Linked DNA regions of Chitinophaga varians. Each later gene encodes a partner of the first gene's protein in a complex. Links are inferred from orthologs where the notes say so. Each region holds a gene or a part of one and is shown in the gene's direction. Other genes may lie near its edges.

The links. The genes of interacting proteins can lie anywhere in the genome.
Region 2: HGH92_RS17655 (region 1) and rny share a complex: the UniProt entries of both Bacillus subtilis proteins name them as parts of the possible RNA degradosome complex. The link is inferred for Chitinophaga varians from one-to-one orthologs.

The regions. Positions count from the first base shown.
Region 1 is NZ_JABAIA010000002.1:747,104-751,368, forward strand. Bases 1-3,007 are described here. They hold HGH92_RS17655 (polyribonucleotide nucleotidyltransferase), read left to right. Parts: upstream 1-337; coding sequence 338-2,677; downstream 2,678-3,007. Other genes in these bases: rpsO (30S ribosomal protein S15), read left to right, coding at 1-214; HGH92_RS17660 (hypothetical protein), read right to left, coding at 2,863-3,007. Outside these bases: more of HGH92_RS17660, read right to left, coding at 3,008-3,438; prmA (50S ribosomal protein L11 methyltransferase), read left to right, coding at 3,577-4,265. UniProt on the Bacillus subtilis protein: Involved in mRNA degradation. Catalyzes the phosphorolysis of single-stranded polyribonucleotides processively in the 3'- to 5'-direction. Necessary for competence development in Bacillus subtilis.
Region 2 is NZ_JABAIA010000001.1:2,002,285-2,006,470, forward strand. Bases 1-2,929 are described here. They hold rny (ribonuclease Y), read left to right. Parts: upstream 1-646; coding sequence 647-2,212; downstream 2,213-2,929. Other genes in these bases: HGH92_RS08070 (hypothetical protein), read left to right, coding at 1-161; HGH92_RS08075 (cell division protein ZapA), read left to right, coding at 181-474; HGH92_RS08085 (DUF1080 domain-containing protein), read left to right, coding at 2,342-2,929. Also shown: more of HGH92_RS08085, read left to right, coding at 2,930-2,956; HGH92_RS08090 (SDR family oxidoreductase), read left to right, coding at 2,966-3,754; HGH92_RS08095 (hypothetical protein), read left to right, coding at 4,148-4,186. UniProt on the Bacillus subtilis protein: Endoribonuclease that initiates mRNA decay. Initiates the decay of all SAM-dependent riboswitches, such as yitJ riboswitch. Involved in processing of the gapA operon mRNA, it cleaves between cggR and gapA.

The DNA.
Region 1 (4,265 bases):
GAAAAATACAGGCTCCGTGGAAGCGCAAATTGCCCTGCTGACTGAGCGTATCAACAGCATTTCCGGTCACCTGAAACAAAACAAAAAAGATTTCTCCACTCATCGTGGTCTGATGAAAATGGTAGGTCAGAGAAAGCGTCTGCTCGCTTATCTGTCTAAAACCAACCTCACCGGCTATCGTGCCCTCATTGAGAAGTTAGGTATCAGGAAGTAACCATGACTTAATTATAGCGCTATTCCCAACTTTTATGTTGGGAATAGTTTTTTTGTATGTATACGTTTTGTTATCCTTGTGATTGTAAATGGATAACGTTATCTAATTAATCCTCACTTTTTTATGAATCTGACACCTATCTCAGTGAAATTCGATATAGGAGACGGTCGTATCGTGACCATCGAGACCGGCAAGTTGGCCCGTCAGGCTGACGGCGCGGTAACGGTGCGTTTGGGGAATGCAATTCTGCTGGCCACGGTGGTAGCGAATAAAGAACCTAAACCCGGCCAGTCTTTTTTCCCGCTTACTGTTGACTACCAGGAAAAATTTGCTTCTGCCGGCCGCATACCCGGATCTTTTTTCAAACGCGAAGGCAGACTATCCGATTCTGAGGTCCTGATCTCCCGCCTGATTGACCGTGCATTACGTCCCCTGTTCCCCGACAACTATCTCTGCGAAGTACAGGTACTGGTTACACTCATCTCTTCCGATGCTGAAGTAATGCCGGACGCATTGGCCTGTCTGGCTGCATCTGCTGCACTGGCAGTTTCTGACGTTCCCATCCAGGAAATCATCTCCGAAGTACGCGTTGCGCGCATCGAAGGTAAATATGTGATCAACCCTAACCGTTCTGATCTGGCGAAAGCCGACATGGACTTCATCATTGGTGCTACTGAAAAGAACATCATGATGGTGGAAGGCGAAAGCAAGGAATGCCAGGAAGAAGACCTGATCGCTGCTATTGAAGCTGCACATGCCGCTATCAAAATACAGGTTAAAGCCCAGGAAGAACTGCGCGACCTGAAAGGCGTGAAAGGCAAACGTGAATTCGCACAGCCTCATCAAAACGAAGAGCTGAAAGCAAAAGTGACCGCTTTTGCGAAAGATAAAATTTACCAGGTAGCGAAATCCGCTTCTGCCAAGCATGACCGCAGCGATGCGTTCAAAAAGATCGCTGACGAGCTGAAAGAAAGCCTCGGTGAACTGCCGGAAGAAGATGCGCCACTGGTAGGTGAATATTTCCACGCGCTGGAAAAAGAAGTGATCCGTAACATGATCCTGGACGAGTCTGTCCGCCTGGATGGCCGTTCTCTGGACCAGGTACGTCCGCTGGCGATGGAAACAGACATTCTGCCTTCCCCGCACGGTTCTGCCCTGTTCACCCGCGGTGAAACCCAGTCTCTCACTACGGTTACCCTGGGTACTCCGGAAGATGAGCTGCTGATCGAAAGCGCTGCTGTCTCCAATTACGTTAAATTCATCCTGCACTACAACTTCCCGCCATTCTCCACCGGTGAGGTGAAAATGATGCGCGGCCCCGGCCGTCGTGAAGTAGGGCACGGTAACCTGGCCATGCGCTCCCTGAAGCAAATGATGCCTGGTTCCGAATACCCTTACACTGTACGTGTAGTGTCCGATATCCTTGAGTCTAACGGTTCCTCCTCCATGGCTACCGTATGTGCCGGTTCACTGGCACTGATGGACGCAGGTGTTCCACTGCCGAAACACGTTTCCGGCGTGGCAATGGGCCTTATCTCCCGTGCTTCTGATGGCAAATGGGCGGTACTGACCGACATCCTGGGTGATGAAGACCACCTCGGTGATATGGACTTTAAAGTAACCGGTACCCGTGACGGTATCGTGGGCATCCAGATGGACATCAAAGTGGATGGCCTCAGCATGGATGTAATGCGCTCTGCACTGGCCCAGGCCAAGAAAGGACGCCTGCACATCGTGGAAGCCATGTACGCTGCTGTACCTGCTGCCCGTCCTGAGCCAAAACCACACGCACCACGTATGGAGAAGATCATCATCGACCGCGAATTTATCGGCGCTGTGATCGGACCGGGTGGTAAAATCATACAGGAGATCCAACGCGAAACCGGTACTACCATCAACATCGAAGAAGTTGGTGAAACCGGCGAAGTAAGCATCTTCTCTGCACAGAAAGACGGCCTCGACAGAGCCGTGGCATGGGTGAAAGGCATTGTGGCCGTTCCTGAAGTAGGAGAGGTGTACGAGTCTGTAGTAAAATCCATTATGCCTTACGGTGCTTTCGTAGAGTTCATGCCTGGCAAACAAGGCCTGCTGCACATCTCCGAAGTGTCCTGGAAACGTCTCGAAACAATGGAAGGCGTATTGGCTGAAGGTGAAAAGGTAAAAGTGAAACTCACCGGTACCGATCCTAAAACCGGTAAGTTCAAGCTGAGCCGTAAAGTACTGATGCCGAAACCAGAAGGTTATGTAGAACGCGAAGAAGGTGATCGCGGCGAACGCCGTGACCGCGGAGATCGTGGTGACAGACGTGACCGTGGCCCTCGCGACGACAGGCGCGGCGGCGGTGACCGTGGCGACAGACGCGGCCCTCGTGAAGATCGTGGTCCCCGTGAAGACCGTGGCCCTCGCCCGGAACGTCAGGACTATCCTGAAAAACCACAGGAACCTACCTTCGACGAAGAATAGTTTATAACTGAAATTAGATAAATGAAAAAGCAGCTACTGTCTAGTAGCTGCTTTTTCATTTTAAGAAAGTATGAAATGGTTGCTGTATATATCCCTATTCGCCACTAAATGTCCTTAAACACAAACAAAACAGCCCATTATCAGAAAAAACTGAATTGTAACCCAGGGCTTCAGCCCCGGGACTTTTAGCGATGCGTGATCTGTTCCACGCAGAAAGTGCTTTCCCGGAAAATCTCCTTGCCGTTGTTCATGCGGAACACGCGGTAGTTGTTGTTATTAATGGGCTCAAAGATGAGTTTGTACGCCGGCTGTACGATTTTGCTGCCCCGTTCCACTATTTTCAGGTTGCCGGTCGCCAGCAGGTCGGGCAATATTTCTTCCACATAGGGCATCAGGATGCCACAGTCTTCTGCCCATAGCAGGTTCATCTTGTCTGTGCGGAAGCTGATTTCCTTGTTGAGCGTATCTTCCACGAAGCAGTAGGCTTTCAGGAAGTGGTTGGCCATGTCGTTATTGTTGAGCCGGGCAAACTGAATGTTACGGAATACCTTATTGCTGTTTTTGTTGTTGCGCAGGGTGGTGTCCATAGTGATCATGTAATCAAGCAGATGTTGCCGGTCGAAGATAAGGATGGCGTTATCTCCCTGATATACGATGGAGTCTCTGAACGGCTCTGAGGGCGGCTGTACTTTAATCACTATTTGTGCTGTGGCGGCCCATGAGCAGGCGATACCTGTGAGCAGGAGCAGTAATGTTTTCATAGGTAATATTGGTTAATTTTTATATGTCAAATATAGTAATATTAATAATAAATGTTATAAATTGGCCCATGGTAAATATTTTCTTACTATTTCCCGGTGCTGGCGGATGTTTCGGGCAAATGATTATATTTGCCGCATATGTCACATATTGCTATTACGCTGCAGGCCAGCGCTGAACAGGCCGACCTGCTGATTGCGCAGCTGTCAGATACAGGTTATGAGGGATTTGAGGAGCAAGCGGACCAACTGATCGCCTATATTCCGGAAGCTGACTTTGATGAGGCGTTATTGCAGTCGATTCTGGTATCTTACGGTATAACCTATACGAAAGAGACGATTCAGCAGACGAACTGGAATGCAGTGTGGGAAAGCAATTTTGAGCCTGTGCTGGTAGATGGATTTTGTGGCATCAGGGCCGGTTTTCATCCGCCATTTACGCCGGCGCCAACCTATGAGATTGTGATCACGCCCAAAATGTCGTTTGGTACAGGGCATCATGCCACTACTTCTTCGATGATACGGTTGATGCAACACCTTTCGTTTGAAGGAAAGAAAGTATTCGATTTCGGGACTGGTACGGGCATTCTGGCTATTCTGGCTGATATGATGGGGGCTGCGCAAACCGATGCCATCGATTATGATGAGTGGGCGGTGAACAATACGCTGGAGAATATACAAACCAATCATACCCAACATACGACCGTATGGCAGGCTGATAACCTGGACGCGGTGACGGGCACATATGATATTCTCCTGGCCAACATCAATCTGAACGTGTTATTGAGGTTTATGAACGATATGCGCCGTTTGCTGGTACCTGATGGCAT
Region 2 (4,186 bases), on another replicon or contig:
TACAGGCAATGGAGGACAAACTGCATCTGTCAAAGATCGCAGCCACCGCCCAGGGAGGCGCCACAGCAACAGAAGACGCAGCCTTTAAAAAGGAAATCCGGAACAAAATCAATGAGTATATCAAAGAGATCGACCGGTGTATCGCCTTGCTAAACGGCTGACATAAAATAATTTCAACATATGGAACAGCTCATTCCTATCAATATTGTGGTATCTGACCGCTCTTACCGGATCAAAATACGTCCGGAAGAGGAGGAAGAGGTACGCCGTATTATGAAAGAAGTGAATGAGAAAATCGTTGATTTTAAGACTGCCTATGCTGGTAAAGACCAGCAGGACTATATTGCTATGGCCCTCATTATGTACGCTACCCACCCGGGCACCAGCGGCGGCAAGGCACAGGCCGTTACTGCTCCCTTTCTGCAGGAGAAACTGGAAAAGCTGGAAGAAATCATCAACCAGGCATTGGGCTGAGGTCACTTTACCCCTTGCTAAACAATGACTTAGCTAATTCGCTAATTATCACGTATTAAACGCGCTTTACTGCTATTTTTTTGTATTTTCGCGGGTCAGTTCTCGCCCCTGTCGCGTTTTAGCAGTGACTTGGGTATGAGGATACTACATAAATCAAGTATAAATAATTCATATGGATGTTACACTTTATACGACAATAGCTGCAGTAGTGGCATTGATCTTAGGAATAGTGCTAGGTAAGGTGATATTTGCCAAAAACACACAGCAAAAAATTGACGAAGCTGAGCAACAGGCTAAAAAAATCGTCGCAGATGCACAACTTAGCGCCGAAACGCTGAAAAAAGACAGGTTACTCGAAGCAAAAGAGAAGTTCCTGCAATTGAAAAGTGAGCATGAGAAAGAAGTCATGCAGCGCAACCAGAAAATAGCCGAGTCCGAAAACCGCATCAAACAGAAAGAGCTGTCCCTTAATCAGAAAAACGAACAGCTCCAGAAACACATCAACGAAAACGAAGCGATCAAGGAAACGCTGAACCGCCAGATGGAACTGGTGACCATTAAGCGTACTGAACTGGAAAAACACCAGGAAGAGCATATCCGCCGCCTTGAAAAAGTGGCCGGCCTTACTGCTGAAGAAGCCAAACATCAGCTGGTGGAAAGCCTGAAAGAGGAAGCCCGCTCCCAGGCGCTGTCCCATATCCAGGAAATTATTGAGGACGCCAAGCTGAAAGCCAACAAAGAAGCCAAGAAAATTATTATACAGTCCATCCAGCGCACAGCCGCTGAACAGACCATTGAGAACACCATCACCGTGTTCACCCTGGAAAGTGATGAAATCAAAGGCCAGATCATCGGCCGTGAAGGACGTAATATCCGCGCTATTGAGGCGGCTACAGGCGTTGACCTCATCGTGGACGACACCCCTGAAGCCATCGTACTCTCTTCCTTCGACCCGCTGCGCCGTGAAATCGCCCGCCTGTCCCTCCAGCGACTGGTACAGGACGGCCGTATCCACCCCGCCCGTATCGAGGAAGTGGTAGAAAAAACCAAGAAACAACTGGAAGAACAGGTAATGGACATCGGTGAAAGGACCGTAATCGAACTGGGTATCCATGGCCTGCATAAAGAACTGGTGCGACTGGTAGGTAAAATGCGTTTCCGCTCTTCCTATGGTCAGAACCTGCTGATGCACTCCAAGGAAACAGCTAACCTCTGTGCGGTGATGGCTGCGGAACTGGGCCTCAACCCGAAGCTCGCCAAACGCGCCGGCCTGCTGCATGATATCGGTAAAGTACCGGACGAAGAAACTGAACTGAGCCACGCCCTCCTCGGCGCCAAACTGGCTGAAAAATACGGCGAACACGCCGCCGTGGTAAACGCTATCGGTGCGCACCACGACGAAATGGAAATGCAATACGTGATTTCCCCGATCGTACAGGCCTGCGACGCCATCAGTGGCGCCCGTCCCGGCGCCCGCCGCGAAATCATGCAGAGCTACCTGCAACGTATCAAAGACCTGGAAAACCTGGCCCTCGCTCACGAAGGCGTGGAAAAAGCCTACGCTATCCAGGCCGGCAGGGAACTGCGTATCATCGTTGAAAGTGATAAAGTGTCCGACAACGACGCTGACCGCCTGTCCTTCGAAATCGCGAATAAAATCCAGACCGAAATGCAATATCCTGGTCAGATCAAGGTGACGGTTATCCGCGAAAAACGTGCGGTAAACATCGCCCGCTAATCATTCTCATTTAGATATCTGGAATTTAGATATTATATTGGAGTCCTCCGGCCAACACCGGGGGACTTTTTTTATCCGGTGAACAACGGAACCACGTTTAAAACTTATCTCAAAAATCCAATAATCTATATGAAGCGGTCTTTTTTAAAATTCGTATTGGGTGCCGCCCTCGTACTGGGCACCAGCAGCGCTTTTGCACAAAAAGCCCAATCCCTGTTCAATGGTAAAAACCTGGATGGCTGGAAAATACACGGTACTGAAAAATGGTATGTGGAAAAAGGTGAATTAGTCTGCGAAAGCGGCCCGGATAAAGAATACGGTTATCTTGCCACCGACAAAAAATATAAAAATTTCGAACTGACCGTTCAGTTCAAACAGGAGGCCAATGGCAACAGCGGCGTGTTCTTCCACTCCTCCCTGGAAGGCACCAAAATTGCCGGCTGGCAGGCCGAAGTAGCGCCACCAAACATGCATACCGGCGGTATCTATGAGTCCTATGGCCGCGGATGGCTGATCAAACCGGAAGCTGATAAGGAACAATACCTGAAAATGGGCGAATGGAACACCATGAAAATCCGCGTTGACGGCGATCAGGTGACCACCTGGCTCAATGGCCATGAAATGATCACCCTGAAAGACGAAAAAATCGGTTCCATCGATGGTCAGATCGCCCTGCAAATCCACTCCGGCGGCGGTATCAAGGTGAAATGGAAAAATATTAAACTGGTTCCCCTGAAGGGATAATACAACCTTATGTCCTACCAAGACCAGGTGATCTTTATTACAGGCGCCAGCTCCGGTATAGGCCGGCAGCTGGCGCTTTTGTTGGCGCAGGAAAAAGCGCGGCTCATCCTCGCCGCCAGGCATGCCGATACGCTTGCCACCGTGCAGCAGGAATGCCTGCAATACACGTCTTTCTGTGAAATCCTGATCATGGACATCACCCAACCCGAACAGGTCGATGCCGGCGCTAAAAAAGCCTGGCAGCTGTATGGCCGGATAGATGTACTGATCAACAATGCCGGCGTGACCCAACGCTCCAAACTGATCGATACACAGGTATCCGCCATCCGTCAATTAATGGAAGTCAATTTTTTTGGTCCTGTAATGCTGACCAAAGCCCTGCTGCCTTATTTTCAGCAGCAGCAACACGGCCAGATCGTAGTTGTCAGCAGCATGGCCGGTCTGATGGGCTATCCCTGGCGCTCCGGCTACAATGCCGCCAAACATGCGCTCCAAGGCTATTTTGAAACGCTGCAGACAGAACAGCCCATTCCTCAGTTGCATACCACTATTGTTTGTCCGGGCCGTATCCAAACACCTATCACCTATGCCGCCATCACCGCCGACGGCTCCCCCTTTGGCAAAATGGACCCCGGCCAGGCACATGGTATTCCGGTGGACAAATGTGCCCGCCGCATTATCACAGGTATGCGTAAACGAAAAAAACAGGTACTGATTGCCAGGGAAGAAAGGATATTGCTCTGGTTCAAACGTTTCTTTCCACCCTTGTTTTATTTTATTTCCCGGAAGGGGAACTGATGTCAATAACAAATGGACCGTGGTCGTAGATGAATCGCTGTTCAGATGAAATGGCTTCTTGCATATATGGGCTGCCAGGAGAGTCGGAAATCCGTAGGGCCGTCCACGTTACTATATGGCGGGCGCTGGCATAACGACAACGGACTAAACAAGGACGAAGGGTCAACTTAAGGGCAAAAATGTCAAAAATCATCAAAAAACACCGTTTTTCCGAAAAAAGCAACCTTCCCATACCAGCTTCCCATTACCACATTGCAAAGCATCCTGATAACACAAGGCGATTATATCGCGCGAAGCGCATAAAGACTCGCAGGAAGCAGGCTGCTCCCCGGCCAGAAAGCATTAAAAACCCAGTTGATAGAACCGGAAGTGTAGGGGCATAAAACAGCAGAGGTGAGTAATTCAGGAACGAAAGTGTCAAAAATCATCAAA